One region of the Streptomyces sp. NBC_00104 genome, then DNA from elsewhere that is predicted to be linked to it. Evidence: riboswitches for the same ligand, from Rfam matches in the RefSeq annotation. Region 1 holds a riboswitch; each other region holds the start of a gene.

The links. Region 1 has a riboswitch for cobalamin ahead of OG272_RS03170 (energy-coupling factor ABC transporter permease). Riboswitches for the same ligand answer to the same signal wherever they lie in the genome.
Region 2: linked by a shared signal. The riboswitch ahead of OG272_RS14020 (prenyltransferase/squalene oxidase repeat-containing protein) and the one ahead of OG272_RS03170 (energy-coupling factor ABC transporter permease) in region 1 are both predicted to bind cobalamin.
Region 3: linked by a shared signal. The riboswitch ahead of cobN (cobaltochelatase subunit CobN) and the one ahead of OG272_RS03170 (energy-coupling factor ABC transporter permease) in region 1 are both predicted to bind cobalamin.

The regions. Positions count from the first base shown of each region.
Region 1 covers NZ_CP108215.1:742,418-748,240, reverse strand. The annotation lists gene OG272_RS03185 (ATP-binding cassette domain-containing protein) at 1-747, opposite strand, end outside; gene cbiQ (cobalt ECF transporter T component CbiQ) at 744-1,493, opposite strand; gene OG272_RS03175 (energy-coupling factor ABC transporter substrate-binding protein) at 1,500-1,976, opposite strand; gene OG272_RS03170 (energy-coupling factor ABC transporter permease) at 1,973-2,683, opposite strand; cobalamin riboswitch at 2,713-2,919, opposite strand; gene OG272_RS03165 (DUF1775 domain-containing protein) at 3,114-3,854, shown strand; gene OG272_RS03160 (HoxN/HupN/NixA family nickel/cobalt transporter) at 4,026-5,150, shown strand; gene OG272_RS03155 (substrate-binding domain-containing protein) at 5,260-5,823, shown strand, end outside.
Region 2 covers NZ_CP108215.1:3,228,463-3,234,285, reverse strand. The annotation lists gene OG272_RS14030 (energy-coupling factor transporter transmembrane component T) at 1-78, opposite strand, end outside; gene OG272_RS14025 (SCO2322 family protein) at 451-1,338, opposite strand; gene OG272_RS14020 (prenyltransferase/squalene oxidase repeat-containing protein) at 1,458-2,897, opposite strand; cobalamin riboswitch at 3,014-3,148, opposite strand; gene OG272_RS14015 (phosphotransferase family protein) at 3,197-4,351, shown strand; gene OG272_RS14010 (MBL fold metallo-hydrolase) at 4,518-5,546, opposite strand; gene OG272_RS14005 (aldehyde dehydrogenase) at 5,750-5,823, shown strand, end outside.
Region 3 covers NZ_CP108215.1:9,963,767-9,969,589, forward strand. The annotation lists gene OG272_RS43585 (precorrin-2 C(20)-methyltransferase) at 1-287, opposite strand, end outside; gene OG272_RS43590 (precorrin-8X methylmutase) at 299-961, opposite strand; gene cobG (precorrin-3B synthase) at 958-2,328, opposite strand; cobalamin riboswitch at 2,576-2,702, shown strand; gene cobN (cobaltochelatase subunit CobN) at 2,773-5,823, shown strand, end outside.

The DNA of each region.
Region 1 (5,823 bases):
AGCGACGGCGATGCCCCAGGGCAGCCGTAGCCCCGCCTGCTGGAGGAGATCCGTGCGGGCCAGCATCGCGGCCACCGGGCCCGTGCGCGCGCCGGACGGGGTGAGCAGCGCCGCGTCGTCGGCCCACCGCAGGGCGAGGTCGACGTCGTGGGTGGCCATCACGACGGTGGTGCCGGACCGGCGCAGCTCGTCCAGCGTGGCGAGGAGCCGCTCCTGGCCGTCGGGGTCGAGCCCGGCGGTCGGCTCGTCGAGGATCAGGACCCGGGGGCGCATCGCGACCGCGCCGGCGATGGCGGTCCGCTTGCGCTGGCCGTAGGAGAGCAGATGGGTGGGCCGGTCGGCGAGGGCACCGATGCCGAGCGCGCCGAGCGCCTCGTCCACCCGGGCCCGCACCTGCGCGTCGGGCAGCCCGAGGTTCAGCGGCCCGAACGACACGTCCTGCGCGACGGAGGCCGCGAACAGCTGGTCGTCCGGGTCCTGGACGACCAGCTGGACCGTCGTACGCAGCCGGGTCAGGCCCTTGCGGTCGTACGTCACCGGCTGCCCCTCCACCGCCAGCTCGCCCGCACGGGGCCGCAGTCCGCCGCTGAGCAGTCGCATCAGCGTGGTCTTGCCGCTGCCATTGCGGCCCAGCAGGGCGAGCGCGCGCCCCTCGGCCACCTCGAAGTCGAGATCGCTGAGCACGGCCGGGCCGTCCTCGTACGCGAAGGACGCGCCCCGCAGGGCGACCAGCACGGGCTCGCTCATGTCAGCGGCCTTTCGAGGACGAAGGTGAGGGTGGCCACCGCGGCGAGGAGCACGACGCTGATCACGGTGAAGCGGGCGGAGATCCGGGCCTCGGGAACCAGGACGCGCAGGGTGCCGTCGTACCCCCGCCCGGCGAGCCCGGTCTGGAGCCGCGCCGCCCGGTCGAAGGCCCGTACGAACGCGGTGGCGGCGAGGCCGGCGAGGGAACGCCAGGTGGCGGCCCGTGTGGTGTGTCCGAGCCGGGCCGCCTGCGCCTCCCGGATACGGCGCACCGAGTCCAGGAGCAGAAAGCTCATGCGGTACGTGACCAGCGCCACGTCCACGACCGGCGCGGGCACCCCGGCCTTCACCAGGCGCGGCAGCAGGTCCGACATGGGCGTGGTGAAGGCGAACAGGAGTACGCCCAAGGAGGCGGCCGAGGTGCGCAGCATCAGCTCCCCGGCGCGGACGGGTCCGCCCTCGGCCAGGGCCACGAAGCCGTCCGGTCCGCCGACCTGGACGAGCAGCGGCAGCGCGCCGGTCACGCAGAAGCCCAACGGCACCCGGTAGGCGCGCCACAGCCGGCGGCCGGGCACGCCCGCCGGGCCCAGCAGCACGACGAGCGCGGTCAGCAGGACCAGGGCCGCGCCGGGCCAGGGCGGCAGGGAGATCGCGAGCACGGTGAGGCCGAGCCCGAGCACGGCCTTGTCCACGGGATGGCGGCGGCGCCAGCGACTGCTGTGCGCCGCCGCGTCGATCGGCAGCACGGGGGATCAGACCCTCCCGGCGGGGGACTCCCCGGTACCACCGGACGAGCCTTCGTCACCGGCCGCGGCCTTGGGGGCCGTCGCGGCTGCCGTGGTGGCCGCGACCGTCGCGCTCACCGGGGCCGCCGAAGCCGCAGGGGCCGCCGTGTCGGTGTCCCCGGCCGCGTCCAGGTGCGCGCGGGCCCGTGCCTCGCCCTGGCGCCGGCCGCGGCGGATACCGAAGTAGTAGGCGAGGACGCCCGCGCCGAGGGCGGCCTGGAGGGAGAACAGCGCCGACTCGATCTCACCGGAGGGCGGCTCGTACAGGGGCGAGAACCACGGCTCGTAGTCCGGCTCGATCTCCGTGATCGCCGTCTCCGCCTCGCCGTCGGACCCCGTGAAGGGCTCCTCCTTGTGGTCGCCGAGGCCGAGGGCCAGCGGCAGGACGGCGAGCGCGGCCACGACGACCAGCAGCAGAAGGTTGATCTTCGTGTTCCGGTTCATCGGGCCACCGTCTCCGTCTCGGTCTCGGTCCGGTTCCGCTTTCCGCCGGTCAGGAGCACGCCGAGCCGGGTCAGTTCGCCCTTGCTCGACTGCACCAGCAGACGCATCACCAGCACGGTGAGGAGACCCTCGCTGACCGCGAGCGGGAGCTGGGTGACGGCGAAGATCGAGCCGAACTTGCCGAGCGCGCCCAGGAAGCCGCTGCTCGGGTCGGGGAACGCGAGCGCCAGCTGCACGCTGGTGACGCAGTAGGTGACCAGGTCGGCGACGAACGCGCCGAAGAACACCGTGACCATCAGCGGCACGTCGAAGCGCCGCAGCAGCCGGTAGACGGCGTAACCCGCCCAGGGGCCGGCGATCGCCATCGAGAAGACGTTGGCGCCGAGCGTGGTCAGACCGCCGTGCGCGAGCAGCAGCGCCTGGAAGAGCAGGGTGATGGTGCCCAGTACCGCCATGATCGGCGGACGGAACAGGATGGCGCCCAGTCCGGTGCCCGTGGGGTGGGAACAACTCCCGGTGACCGACGGCAGCTTCAGCGCGGACAGGACGAAGGTGAAGGCCCCCGAGGCACCGAGCAGCAGCGTGCTCTCGGGATGCTCCCTGACCTCACGGGTGAGTGAACGTACTCCGTGGACGACGAACGGCGCGGACGCTACGCCCCAGGCGATCGCGTGCGCCGGAGGAAGGAAACCCTCGGCTATGTGCATGGCTCAGCAGACCCTCTCCAGCACCTCGTGGATGGTTGACGCGCCTTGGCCGGTCTCCTGGCTTACGGGTACCACCGCCCGTGCTCCGCCTTCCCGGGTCACAAGGACCCAGTGGCTGCCCGCGAGGGCCGGAGCCGGACTTCCCGATCACAGTGGCGAGGGCCGCACCGGCATGACACCGGATTTCCCGTTCACCAAGGCGTGGTGACAGTAGTGCCCACATAAGGACGCTGACAAGCGGAGCCGAGGGGCGCGCGGGCGCCGTGCAACAGCTCACACCCCGGCGCACGCCTCGCGGACCTCACACCCCACACGAGCGCGCACGACGACGGCAGGTGGCCGGAACCGCTCGCACACCTGGTCGCCCTTGGCCACGGGTCCCGCCCTGCGCTTGAATTCATCCTTCACGCCGCCGGCACAGGGAGTCGCAGTGCACCGCCCGACCTTGATACACCGTTCGCGCCGTCTCGGCGTTCTCACCGCAGCCGCGTTCGCGCTCGCCGTCGCAGGCGCGGGTCCGGCCGCGGCCCATACGGAGGTCGAGGCGGAGGGTGCGCGTGCCCTGGACCAGAACGTCGAACTGACCTTCTTGGCGGAGTCGGAGTCCTCCGCCGCCGGCATCACCAAGCTGGAGGTGATCCTGCCCGAGGGCCTCGTCCCCGCCGACATCACCTACAAGGAGGGTCCCGACGGCTGGAAGTTCACCCCCACCGGCCGGGGCTACACCGTCTCGGGTGCGAAGCTCGCGGTGGGGGAGGACGCCGAATACGTCGTCACCGTACGGCAGTTGCCCGACGCCAAGTCGCTGGTCTTCAAGACCCTGCAGTCGTACAGCGACGGCAAGGTGGACCGCTGGATCGAACTGGAGGAATCCGAGGGGGACGGCCACGGCCACGGTCACCCGGCGCCCCGCCTGGACCTGAAGGCCGCGGCGCCCGGTGCCGAACTCGTCAGCCCCACCCCCTCGGCCGAACCCACGACGGCCTCCCCCTCGCCCTCGCCCGAAACGAGCGCCGAGACCTCCACGCCGTCGGCCGAGCCCGCGGCAGACGGCACCGACGGGGACGACGGCCTTCCCGTCGCCGCCCTCCTCGGCATCGGCGCGGCCGTCCTCCTCGCGCTCGGCGGTGGGGTGTGGTGGTTCCGGTCCCGCCGGGGCGGCGCCGCCTGACAGGTCCGCCCGCGCGGGGCTCGTGCGACCGCACCGTCCTCCGGGAGACCCTGGCCTGACCGAAATGTGGCACGGGCTTTACTGCGACCTGCTTGCAGCTGCCAGCCCGCCGCACCAGGCTGATGGGGTTCGACGACACGGACGCGGCACGACGAGTAAGGCGCATGCCCCATGGCTCCTGTTACCGACACCGCCCCCTCGGCCACCGCCGGGACGGGCGGTTTCCCCTGGCGTCGGATCCGCGCCTCGATGACACCCGGGGAGCGGGCGAGCCTGGGCGGGATGGCCGGGCTCATCCTGGCGCTGCATCTCATCGGCTGGTTCACGCTGGTGGTGATCGTCGCCCCCGAGCACTACGGCGTCGGCAGCAGGACCTTCGGAATCGGCATGGGCGTCACCGCCTACACCCTGGGCATGCGGCACGCCTTCGACGCCGACCACATCGCCGCCATCGACAACACCACCCGCAAACTGATGGGCGAGGGACAGCGCCCGCTGTCGGTCGGCTTCTGGTTCTCCCTCGGACACTCGTCGATCGTCCTCGCCCTCACCTTCCTGCTCACCCTCGGCGTCAAGACGCTCGCCGGACCGGTCCGGAACGACGACTCCGCACTGCACGACATCACCGGCTGGATCGGCACCACCGTCTCGGGGACGTTCCTGTACGTCATCGCGATCATCAATCTGGTGATCATGGTGGGCATCTGGAAGGTGTTCCGCGAGATGCGCTCGGGCGCCTTCGACGAGGCCGCCCTGGAAGAGCGGCTGAACAGCCGGGGCTTCATGAACCGGCTCCTCGGACGGCTGATGAAGTCGATCACCAAGCCGTGGCAGATGCTCCCGCTGGGCCTGCTCTTCGGACTCGGCTTCGACACGGCGACCGAGGTCGCGCTCCTCGTCCTGGCCGGTTCGGGCGCGGCCTCCGGGCTGCCCTGGTACGCGATCCTGTGCCTGCCGATCCTGTTCGCGGCCGGTATGTCCCTCCTGGACACGATCGACGGCTCGTTCATGAACTTCGCCTACGGCTGGGCCTTCTCCCAGCCGGTCCGCAAGGTCTACTACAACCTGATCATCACCGGCCTCTCGGTGGCCGTCGCCCTCGTCATCGGCACGGTCGAACTGCTCGGCCTCGTCGCCGAGAAGGCGCGTCTGCACGGCACGTTCTGGGACCGGGTCTCCGGCCTCGACCTCAACACCGTCGGCTATGTCGTCGTCGGCCTGTTCTTCGTCACCTGGGCGGTCGCCCTGCTGGTGTGGAGGTTCGGGCGGATCGAGGAGAAGTGGACGACGGGCTGAACACCCACCCGCGCCCCAACCGCGCCCCGCCCATGGCCTCGGCATACGAATCGGTCTCGATCCGTGGCACGACCTGGGGCGCCGATGACGATCACGCCATCATGAGGCCATGAACCGGCCACCGCACCGCCTCCACACCCCCGACTGGTGCACGGCCGACAGTTCGACCCTGAACGTCGCGCTGGTCTATCCCATGCAGGGGCCCGCCGGGATCTTCGGCCCCACCTGCGGGGCGTGCGCGCGGCTGGCCGCCGAGGAGGTCAACAAGGCCGGGGGAGTGCTGGGCAGGGAGCTGCGGCTGATCGAGGTCGACGGCGGGGCCGAGCCGTGGCGGGTCGCCGAGGACGTCGAAGCCCTGGTCGCCTCGGGCGCGGTCCAGGGCGTCACCGGCTGGCACATCTCCTCCGTCCGGCAGGCGCTGGCCCCACGGATCGCGCACCGGGTGCCGTACGTGTACACGGCCCTGTACGAGGGCGGGGAGCGCACCGAGGGCGTCTTCATGACGAGCGAGACCCCGTCCCGGCAGCTGCTGCCCGCCATGCGGCTGCTCGCCGAGTCCCGGGGCGTGCGCCGCTGGTTCGTCGTCGGCAACAACTACGTGTGGCCCCGGCACACCGCCCGGTCGGCCCGGGGCTACGCCCGCGAATGCCGGGGCCGGGTCTGCGGCGAGGCC
Region 2 (5,823 bases), 2.5 Mb from region 1:
GAGGAGCAGGGGGTTGGTGGTACGCGACGCGGCGGTGGCGAGCCCGAGCGCCCACAGCCACCAGGCGAGCGGGTGCACACCGGCGTTCCGGGTCGCCCGGACCGTTGACTGTCGCGGCGCCGGGGCGGTGTCGCGGGCCGTCTCGGTCGTGGGTTGTCGCGGTGCCGGGGCGGTGTCGCGCGCAGTCCCAGGTGGGGGCTGACGTGTCGCCGGGTAGGTTCCGCCCACGGTCGTAGCCGCGGGGGGCTGTGCCGCCGGGCCGGTTTCGTGTTCCGTCCCAGGCGCGGGCCGATGGGCCGCCGGGTCGGTATCTCTCGCCGTCGTACGTGCGGGCAGTCGTGCCGTCGGGGCGGCACGGGTGGGCGCGACGGCACCTCGTACCGCCGAGTCGCGGAACCGCCCCCCGGACGACGCCGCCCTCGGGCGCCCTGTGAACCACCGCATTGCGCCCTACCCCCGGCGCCGCCGCGCCTGCCACACCGCCGCGGCTCCCAGCGCGGCGACCACCCCCACGCCCACGAACAGCCCGACGGACGGCCCCTCTCCCTCGGCTCCCTCGGCTCCCTCGGCTCCCTCGGCTCCCTTGGCTCCCTCGTCGGAGGCGGCTGCGGGCGGCGAACTCGGGGCGTCGGTACGGGCGTCGGCGGTGGGCTCGGTATCGGTATCGGTGCCGCCGTCGACGGCGACCGCCTCACCACACCCCTTCCCCGGATAGCCGACGATGGCGCAGAGCAGCGCGTTCGTGTCGTACCGGAGCGGCTTCGCGACAGAGGCCAACGCCTCGGCCGTGGTCGCGTCGTCCGGCACCCGCGCACAGGCCGTACGCGCCGCCGGAGGCGTCTCACCGGCCGGCGCGTCCGCCGCCGTACCGAAGTCGATGACCAGCGCGACCCGCTTCTCCCCGCCCCGCGCGGCCGTACCGCCGCAGATCGCGGCGAAGTCGGCCGCTCCACGCGGTCGCGCCGCATCCGCGGAGTCCCGGCTGACGGCGAACCGGAACCCCTGCACGTCCCCGTCGGACGGCCGCGCGGTCGACGGCCCCTGCGTGGCAAACGCCCAGGCCGAACCGTCCCGCTCCCAGAAGGACCAGTAGCGGTAGGCGGCTGCATGGGCCAGCCCCACGCTCCCCAGCACGAGCAGGACGCCGCAGAGCAGGAGCAACACACCGCGCGGCCGGGGCGCGAGCGCCGAGACCGACGACCTCGCGTCCGTCGACGGCGCGCTCCACGGCAACGCGGCGGACGGGAGCGGAAGCGCCGCCGACCGCACCGCGCCCGCCGGCATCGCACTCGGCGCCGACGGGCTCAACGGCCACGCGTCCACCGAAGTCGGGCCCATCGAAGTCGGGCCCATCGAAGTCGGGCCCATCGAAGTCAGGCCCATCGAAGTCGGGCCCACCGACATCGCGCCCGTCGCCACGGCAGTCGACCGCCGCGCGGCGGCCCTCCGGCGGCCGGTCACGCCTGCCGCCGCTTCCTCAGCACGACCCCGACGACCCCCACAGCGACGGCGACGACGGCGGCGAGCCCGAGCCCGATCGCCCACCACGCACCCGCACCCGCACCGAGACCGTCGCCGTCCTCCTCCCCGGCGGCCGCGTCGTCGTGCGGCACGGAGGAGTAGTCGTCCACGTCACGCGCCGGACCGGTGTCCTTCAGCTGGGCCACGAGGTCGGCGCCGCCGAAGTCGCGCGGATCCTCGCCGGAGGCATGCGCGGCGAAGACGAGCTGGGCGTACGCGGCCGGCCCGGCCTTGGCAGCCCAGGCACCGTAGTTCTTCTCCAGCCAGGCGAGCGGCTTCTCGGTCGCGTCCGCATCCCCGGCGGCGGCGAGCGCGACGACCGCGTCGGCGGTGTTGCCGTGGTCGGGCTGATCCTCCGCCCCCGCGAGCGCGGACTTCAGGTAACCGTCGGCGGCGAGGACACCGGCCAGGTGGACGGCCCCGTTGTGGGCCAGATCCTCGGGGGAGTCACCCGCGACGCACTCCCCGGCGAAAGCCGCCCGAGTCCCCGCCGCACTCTCTCCCTCGGCCACGAAGCCCTCACCCAGGCTGCCGAGCACGGCGGCAGCCGTGGCATCGGCGTTCGCGGCGAGACCACCCTTCTTGTCGGGCTGGTAGGCGAAGGCGCCGGCGTCCTTCCCCTCACCCTTGCCATCCGCGCCATCCGCGCCATCCGCGCCACCCCGGCCCTTCTTCTCCCCGTCCTCCCCGTCCTTCCCATCCCCGCAGGGGAGGGCGAGGGCGCGGAGGGCGTCGTAGGGGGAGTTGCCGTTCCTCTCCTGCTTCTCGGGGGCGCCGCCCACGGCGGTCAGCGCGCCGATCACGACGGACGTCGAGTTCGCGTCGCTGGGCCCGCCGGCGGTGTAGCCCCAGCCGCCGTCCTTGTTCTGGTTCTCCTTCAGCCACCGCACGGCCCGCCCGGCCTCGGCGTCCCGCCCGCCGACCGCGGCGAGCGCCTGCACCGCGGCGGCCGTGCTGTTGGTGTCGACGGCAGTCTTGGCGTCGCACGGCGCGGTGGCGTCGGCCCGGTACGCCGCGAACGCCCCGCTCGCGCACTGCTGCCCGACGAGCCACTCCACCGCCCCGGCACCCGGCTTCTCCCCCACGGTGTCCAGCGCGAGCAGGGCGAGGGACTGCCGCCAGACACCGTCGTACGTGGGGTCGGTGGAGCCGTACAGACCGGTGGGGGTCGCCTGCGACGCCGAGGCGGAGGGAGCGGCGGAGACATCGGAAGCCGCCTCAGAAGATGCGGAAGTCGCGTCAGGAGATGCGGAGGTCGCGTCATTGGCGAGGGCCACCGGCGCGAAGCCGGTACCGAGTCCCGTACCGAGTCCCGTACCGAGCCCGGTTGTGACGGCCAGTACGGCGACTACCGCTGCGCTGCGGCGGACATTCATGATCGGCGGCTGCCTCTCCCTGACGGGGAGCCGGGCGGCACGGCGAAGCGCCGGGCGGCTCGGCTCCGTATTCCTCGACGGTGCCGTACACCGGCGGGCCGCCGGTGATGCGAGCCGGTCACGGTTCCGCACAGGGCAGTCCGACTCGCCGCCCCCTTGCCGGGGTCGGCTCACGGTTGCGGGTCAGCGCCGGATTTGCACCGGCTTCCCCCTGTACGGGTGTGATGACGACCCGGTCACTCTACCTGTCGGTAGCCAAAAGCCTGAGGGCCGTCTGTGCGCCGGGATAGGTTCGCGCCATGCGTACGGGGAGACTGCTCGGGTCGGGGCGCACGGCCGACGTGTACGAACTCCACGCCGACGAAGGCGAGTCCGCGACGGAAGCGCCCGTCGCCGTCACCGGCGAGGGCACCGCCGGTGCCCTCGCCGTACGGGACGCCCGTGACGCAACCGACAGCCCTACCGAACCCGGCCGACGCGACGTCACCGGCGGCCCTGGCAGCCGTGCCGGAGTCGGCGGTCCCGGAGGTCCGGGCAGCCGTGCCGGAGTCGGCGGTCCCGGAGGTCCGGGCAGCCGTGCCGGAGTCGACGGCCCCGGCGGTCCCGGAGGCCCTGGCAACCGCCTCGGAGTCGACGGCCCCGGGCGGCCGGGCGGCCCCACCGCGGCCTGGGTGCTGCGGCGTTACCGTGACGACTGGGGTGACGCGGCTGCCGAGGCCGAGGTCATGGAGTACGTGCGGAGCCACGGTTACCCCGTTCCGCGCGTGCGCTCGGCGACCCGTACGGAGATGGTGCTGGAGCGGCTGTCCGGCCCGACCATGCTGGAGGCCGTCGCCGCCGGCCTGCTGGACCCGGCGCAGACCGGCGCCACCCTGGCCCGCCTCCTCCACGCCCTCCACGCCCTCCCGCCCCGCGACGGCCACGCCCCCTCGGCGCCCCGCGACGGCCACGCCCCCTCGGCGCCCCGCGACGGCCACGCCACCTCGGCGCCCCGCGACGACGACGCCCCCTCCGCACTCCGCGACGACGACACCCCCTCCGTGTCGCCCCGCGACGACGACACCCCCTCCACGTCGCCCCGCGCCCCGGCCACCCGCGTCCTCCACCTGGATCTGCACCCCGAGAACGTCATCGTCACGCCCCAGGGTCCCCAGGTCATCGACTGGAGCACCGCCGAGGAGGGGCCGCCCGGCCTTGACTGGGGCATCTCCGCGATGATCCTCGCCCAAGTCGCCGTCGACTCCGCCGACTTCCGCGCGGAGATGGCCCGCGCCACCCTCGTCTCCCTCCTCGCCCACCAGCACGACGGCCCCTCCGCCCTGACGGAAGAGGGCCTCGTCGAGGCGAGGCGACGCCGGGCGGCCAACCCGACGATGACCATGCGCGAAGTGGAACTCATGGGAGTCGCGGAGGAGTTGATCCGTTCCCTCACGGATCCGGGGCCGACGGCCTGAGGGCACGACGGCCTGAGGGCACGACGGCCTGAGGGCACGACGGCCTGAGGCGACGACAGCCTGAGGCGACGACGGCCTGAGGGCACGGCCGGCCGGATGCCTGCGCACCGCACGCGCCCGCGACAGCGTCACCACCCCCAGGACGCCAGTCCCGATGAACGCCCCCTCACACCGCCACATACGTAACGGGGTTGCTCCCTTCCACCGCCTCCGCCCGACCCAGCTTCACCAGCCGCCGTAGATGCGCCTCCGCCTCGGAGACCGCGATGTTGCGGGAGGTGAAGGGAATGTCGGGCCAGGGGCGGTTCCACTCCATGCGTTCGGCGAGTTGCCAGGGGGTGAGGGGCGAGGCGAGGAGGGCGAGCAGGTCGGCGAGGCGGGACTCGTGGTGGGCCAGCAACTCCCGTACGCGGGCGGCGGCGTCGGTGAACGCGTACTGGTGGGCCGGGAGGACCTCGGCGGGGGCGAGACGGCCGACGCGTTCCAGGGAGTCGAGGTAGTCGCCGAGAGGGTCGGTGACCGTGTCGTCGTCCGGGTCCTCGTAGAGGCCGATGTGCGGACTGATCTCGGGGAGGAGGTGGTCCCCGGAGAACAGGCGTCCGTGGCCCGGGAGTCGGGAGGGATGCGCCTCCTCCAGGTGGAGGCAGACGTGGCCGGGCGTGTGCCCCGGCGTCCAGATCGCGCGGACGCGGCGGCCGGGGAGGCCGAGGAGTTCGCCGGGGACGATCTCCCGGTCGGGGAGCGCGGGGGAGAAACCCGGCAGGGCGCGGGGGCGGCGAGGGGTGCGGAGAGAGGCGAGGTGTTCCTCGGGGGCGCCCGCGGCCGTGAGTTTGTCCGTCATGTAGGAGAACCAGCGGTCCGGGCCGGTCCCACGGGTGCGCCGGACGATCGCCGTGTCCGCCGCGTGCATCGCGATCCACGCCCCGGACGCCTCCCGCACCGCGCCCGACAGACCGTGGTGGTCGGGGTGGTGGTGCGTGATCACGACCCCGTGGATCTCCGCGACCGACGTACCGCACGCCGTCAGGCCCGCCGCGAGCGTGTCCCACGAGGACGGGTCGTCCCAGCCGGTGTCGACGAGGACCGGTCCGCGGTCGGTGTCGACGACGTACACGAGCGTGTGGCCGAGCGGGTTGTCCGGGATGGGGACCTCGACGGACCGTACGCCTCCGCCGTGATCGTGCACCTGTGTCATGCGTTCCCCTTGTCGTCGATGCCCCGATCGCCGCGCTCCGCCCACTATAACTAGAACGAGTTCCACCGGGAGGTCGGGACGATCGGTGTGCGTTCCGTGGACTCCTCTCACCGGAACTGGTATCAGTTCCCTGTCCCAATCAATCTGATGGATCGTCAGAGAACTTGCCGGCGAAGAGAACTGGCTCCGGGAGGCAGTCGGCCATGACCGAACTCGTGGAACACGGACAGTTGTTCATCGGCGGGGAGTTGACCGACCCCCTGGGCACGGACGTCAT
Region 3 (5,823 bases), 9.2 Mb from region 1:
TCGAGATGCGCGGCCAGCCGCGCCGACGCCTGAGCGTAGAACTCCTCCATCGCGCCCTTGTAACCGCCCGGATGATCGGTGGTCTCCGTCGTCAACGGGTACATCAGCCGCTCCTCGATCTGGTCGGCGCGCAGATGCTTCGCCGCGATCGAGCGGGCGATGGAACGGCCGTGCCGGGCGCAGTGATACGCGATCACATCCGCCTGGGAGATCACCTCGACGGCCCGCACGGTCATCAGGGACGGGTCACCGGGGCCGAGCCCCACCCCGTACAGCTTGCCGCTCACTGGCTTGTCGCTCACTCTTCCTCACTCGCGATCGCGTTGAGCGCGGCGGCGGCGATGGCGCTCCCGCCACGACGGCCGCGTACGACGATGTGCTCCAGGCCCGACGGATGCGCGGCCAGCGCCTCCTTGGACTCGGCGGCGCCGACGAACCCGACCGGCACGCCGATGACGGCGGCGGGCCGGGGCGCGCCCTCCTCGATCATCTCCAGCAGCCGGAAGAGCGCGGTGGGCGCGTTGCCGACGGCCACGACCGAACCCTCCAGCCGGTCCCGCCACAGCTCCAGGGCGGCGGCGCTGCGGGTGGTGCCCAGCCTCGCCGCCAGCTCGGGGACAGCCGGGTCGGAGAGCGTGCACAGCACGTCGTTGTCGGCGGGCAACCGCTTGCGGGTCACGCCGCTGGCCACCATCCGGACGTCGGTGAAGATGGGCGCGCCGGCGCGCAGGGCCGCACGGGCGCGGGCCACCACGTCGGGCGTGTACGCCAAGTCCCGTACGAGGTCGACCATTCCGCAGGCGTGGATCATCCGGACCGCGACCTGGCTGACGTCGGCGGGCAGGGCCGCGAGGTCCGCCTCCGCGCGGATGGTGGCGAAGGACTGCCGGTAGATCGCCGGGCCGTCCTTCTCGTAGTCGTACGTGGTCACGGTGGTCTTCTCGCTGCTCTCGGTCGTCATGAGGGTGTCGTTCGTGCGGGTGTCGTTCGTGCGGGTCGTGCGCTTCTCGGGGCTGATGAGGTGATCGCCGCCAGAGCGGTGTCGAGGAGGCCGGGGTCGGCCATGGACGTGGTGCGTGGGTCCTGGCCGGAGGTGGTGCGGGAGAGCTCGTAGCCGCCGCCCGGCACGGCCACCACGTCGATCCGTTCGCCCCGGGGGTGACCGCAGCGGCGCTCGCATCCGGACCAGTACAGGGGGAGTCCGGCGCGTCCGGCCGCGTCGAGGCTTCCGGTCGCGTCCGCCCGTACGTCCGCCAGGGACTTGGCGCAGCCGGGCCGCCCGATACAGGCGCCGACGCGCAGCCAGGGGGAGGCGGGATCGGTGACGAGGCCGGTCACGGAGAGCCGGGCGAGCGCGTCGGACGCCTCGTCCTCGCTCATGCCCGGCGTGGGGACGACGACTCCGCGCCACGGGGTCAGCCGCAGTTCACGGCGGGAGGTCGCGGACGCGAGGTGCGTCAACTCGCGCCACTGGAGGGCGGTCAGCCGACCGAGGGGTGCGTGTACGCACAGAGCGTCGCCGGCGGCTCCGGGGGGCGGGCCCTCGGCTTCGACCGTGGTCGTCCCGGTCCGGGCCCGGCTCACGGCGTCGATGCCGTCGGCGGCCAGACGTGCGCGGATCAGGCTGAGCAACTCGCTCTGGAAGGGGAGTTCGGTCACACGCCAGACCCGGGAACCGCTCTCCCGCGCGGCCTCCACGAACGTCTCGGCGGCCGTGAGCGCGGCCCGGGGAGCGTCCTCGGCGGCCATCGACAGGACCTCGTCGGCCGTTCCGAGGGCCAGCAGCGCACTGCCGTCCCCGGCCGCCCGGACGGTCACATCGGCGTCGAGCCCGGCCACATCCCCGCGCCCGTCGTCGAGCGCGAACAGGAACCGGCCCGACAGCTCCCGCGCCGCCTCGCTCGCGCACAGCGCCGCGTCGAGGGCCGACAGCCAGGGCCGGACGTCGCGCAGACCCCGCCCGTCGAGGCCGGACAGGGGCGAGGCGACGATGTTGCGCACCCGTTCGTGCCCGGCGGAGGGCAACAGCCCGGCCGCGTCCAGCGACTCGGCCAGCGCGGCCCCGCAGCCGTCGGTCAGTCCCCGCAGCTGCACATTGCCGCGCGAGGTGAGGTGAAGATCACCGTCGCCGAGCCGTCGCGCCGCCTCGGCCAGCGCCTCGGCCTGGCGGACGGTCAGTACACCACCGGGGACCCGGACACGGGCCAGCGCCCCGTCGTCCGCCGCGTGCAGCCGCAGTGTCCCCGGGCAGGCGTCGCCACGGTCCCGTGTGACCGCTGTGGCCTGGGACGATGAACGCAGGGGAGGCGTGGACATGGCGGCGAGCATACCCACCGTCCCCACGGACGTATGCTCCGCCCTTTTGAGGCGACCCTTACTATGCTGTTTGGTGGATCATCCGGTCCGCCGACGCCACCACGGCGCTAGTGTCTGTCGTCACATTCCCGTCGTCGCCCGAAGGGCGGCCCCGCGGCGTCCGGTGCGTGCTCTCGGCGTGCCGGGCGAAAGACCTCGTACTGGACGTACTTGGGCTTTCGCCCGGTGCGGCGAGAGTGCGTGCCAGACGCCGCGGGGCAGACGGGAATGTGACGACAGACCCTAGGGGAGGAAGCCCGGTGTGAGTCCGGCGCGGTCCCGCCACTGTGAGCCCGTCCCAGGAGGGTCGGGCGAGCCAGGAACTCCCTTCCCCGTACCCCTCGGTCCCGCCCGAGCAGGGGAGACTCCGATCCGACACCGCCCGGGGCGCGGACCCCGAGGAAGGCCAGCCGCCGCATGCAGCCATCGCCCGGGGAGCGCTCCGCGCAGCCCCACATCCTGCTCCTGTCGACGTCCGACACCGACCTGCTCAGCGCCCGCGCGGCCGACGGCCCGGTCCCGTACCGCTTCGCCAACCCCTCCCGCCTCGCGCTGGAGGACCTCCCGGCCCTCCTCGACGGCGCCGGCCTGGTCGTCGTACGCCTCCTCGGCGGTATCCGCGCCTGGCAGGACGGTCTCGACCTGCTGCTCGCCGACGGCCGCCCCGTCGTCGTCCTCACCGGTGAACAGGCCCCCGACGCCCAGCTGATGGCCGCCTCCACGGTCCCCGTCGGTATCGCCGCCGAGGCCCACGCCTATCTCGCCCACGGCGGCCCCGCCAACCTGGAGCAGCTCGCCCGGTTCCTCTCCGACACGGTCCTGCTCACCGGCCATGGCTTCGACTCGCCCGCGCCCGCCCCGTCCTGGGGCCCGCTGGAGCGCACCCCACGCGCGGGCACCGACGGCCCGACCGTCGCCGTGCTCTACTACCGGGCCCACCACATGAGCGGCAACACCGCCTTCGTGGGTGCCCTGTGCGAGGCGATCGAGGACACGGGCGCCCGCGCGCTCCCGCTGTACGTGGCCTCCCTGCGTGCCCCCGAGCCCGAGCTGATCGAGGAGCTCCGCGCCGCCGACGCCATCGTCACCACCGTCCTCGCCGCGGGCGGCACCAAGCCCGCCGAGGCGTCGGCCGGCGGCGACGACGAGTCCTGGGACGCGGGCGCCCTCACTGGCCTCGACGTCCCGATCCTGCAGGCCCTGTGTCTGACCGGCTCGCGCGCCGCCTGGGAGGAGAACGACGAGGGCGTCTCCCCGCTCGACGCGGCCAGCCAGATCGCCGTCCCCGAGTTCGACGGCCGCCTGATCACCGTCCCGTTCTCGTTCAAGGAGATCGACGAGGACGGCCTCCCGGCCTACGTCGCCGACCCAGAGCGCGCCGCCCGCGTCGCCGGAATCGCCGTACGCCACGCGCGACTTCGGCACATCGCCAACGCCGACAAGCGCCTCGCGCTCGTCCTGTCCGCCTACCCGACCAAGCACTCCCGCATCGGCAACGCGGTCGGCCTGGACACCCCCGCCAGCGCGGTCGCCCTGCTGCGCCGACTCCGCGACGAGGGCTACGACTTCGGGGGCGCCGACGTCCCCGGACTGGCCTCCGGCGACGGCGACGAGCTGATCCGCGCGCTCATCGAGGCCGGTGGCCACGACCAGGACTGGCTCACCGAGGAGCAGCTGGCCCGCAACCCGGTCCGTATCCCGGCGGCCGACTACCGCCGCTGGTACGCCACGCTCCCCGAGGAGCTCCGCACCTCCGTCGAGGAGCACTGGGGCCCGGCCCCCGGTGAGATGTTCGTCGACCGCAGCCGCAACCCGGAGGGCGACATCGTCCTCGCGGCCCTCCGCTTCGGCAATCTGCTGATCCTCATCCAGCCCCCGCGCGGCTTCGGCGAGAACCCGATCGCGATCTACCACGACCCGGATCTCCCGCCCTCCCACCACTACCTGGCCGCCTACCGCTGGATCGCGGCCCGTGCCGACGACGGCGGCTTCGGCGCCGACGCGATGATCCACCTGGGCAAGCACGGCAACCTGGAGTGGCTGCCCGGCAAGAACGCGGGCCTGTCCGCCGCCTGCGGCCCCGACGCCGCCCTCGGCGACCTCCCCCTGGTCTACCCCTTCCTGGTCAACGACCCGGGCGAGGGCACCCAGGCCAAGCGCCGCGTCCACGCCACCCTCGTCGACCACCTGGTCCCCCCGATGGCCCGCGCCGACTCCTACGGCGACATCGCGCGCCTGGAGCAACTCCTCGACGAGTACGCCCAGATCTCCTCCATGGACCCGGCGAAGCTCCCGGCGATCCGCGCCCAGATCTGGACCCTCATCCAGGCCGCCAGGCTCGACCACGACCTCGGCCTGAACGACCGTCCGGAGGACGACGGCTTCGACGACTTCCTGCTGCACGTCGACGGCTGGCTGTGCGAGGTCAAGGACGCCCAGATCCGCGACGGTCTGCACGTCCTCGGCAACCCGCCGACCGGCGCCGACCACGTCAACCTGGTCCTCGCCGTCCTCCGCGCCCGCCAGATCTGGGGCGGCACCACGGCCCTGCCCGGCCTGCGCGAGGCCCTCGGCCTCGACGAGTCCGCCGCGACCCGCACCACCGCCGACGAGGCGGAGGCGAAGGCGCGCACGCTGGTCCAGGCGATGGAGGACGCGGGCTGGGACCCGGCCGCCGTCCCCACCGAGCACGGCGAACAGGTCGCCGCGATCCTGGAGTTCGCCGCCCGCGAGGTCGTGCCCCGGCTCGCCGCGACCACGGCCGAACTCGACCACAGCGTGCACGCCCTGAACGGCGGCTTCGTCCCGGCCGGCCCCTCGGGGTCACCCCTGCGGGGCCTGGTCAACGTCCTGCCGACGGGCCGCAACTTCTACTCCGTCGACCCCAAGGCCGTCCCCTCCCGCCTCGCCTGGGAGACGGGCCAGGCCCTCGCGGACTCCCTGCTGGAGCGCTACCGCGCCGACAACGGCGAATGGCCCACGTCGGTCGGGCTGTCGCTGTGGGGTACGAGCGCGATGCGTACGGCGGGCGACGACGTGGCGGAGGCGCTGGCCCTGCTCGGCGTCCGGCCCGTCTGGGACGACGCCTCCCGCCGTGTGACCGGTCTGGAGGCCATCCCCTCCGAGGAGTTGGGCCGCCCCCGCATCGATGTCACCCTGCGCATTTCGGGCTTCTTCCGCGACGCGTTCCCGCACACCATCGGCCTCCTCGACGACGCCGTACGCCTCGCCGCGTCCCTCGACGAACCGGCCGAGACCAACCACGTCCGCGCCCACGTCCAGGCCGATCTGGCGGAACACGGCGACGAACGCCGGGCCACCACCCGTATCTTCGGCTCCCGCCCCGGAACGTACGGTGCCGGTCTGCTCCAGCTCATCGACTCCCGCGACTGGCGCACCGACGCCGACCTCGCCGAGGTCTACACGGTGTGGGGCGGCTACGCCTACGGCCGAGAACTCGACGGCCGC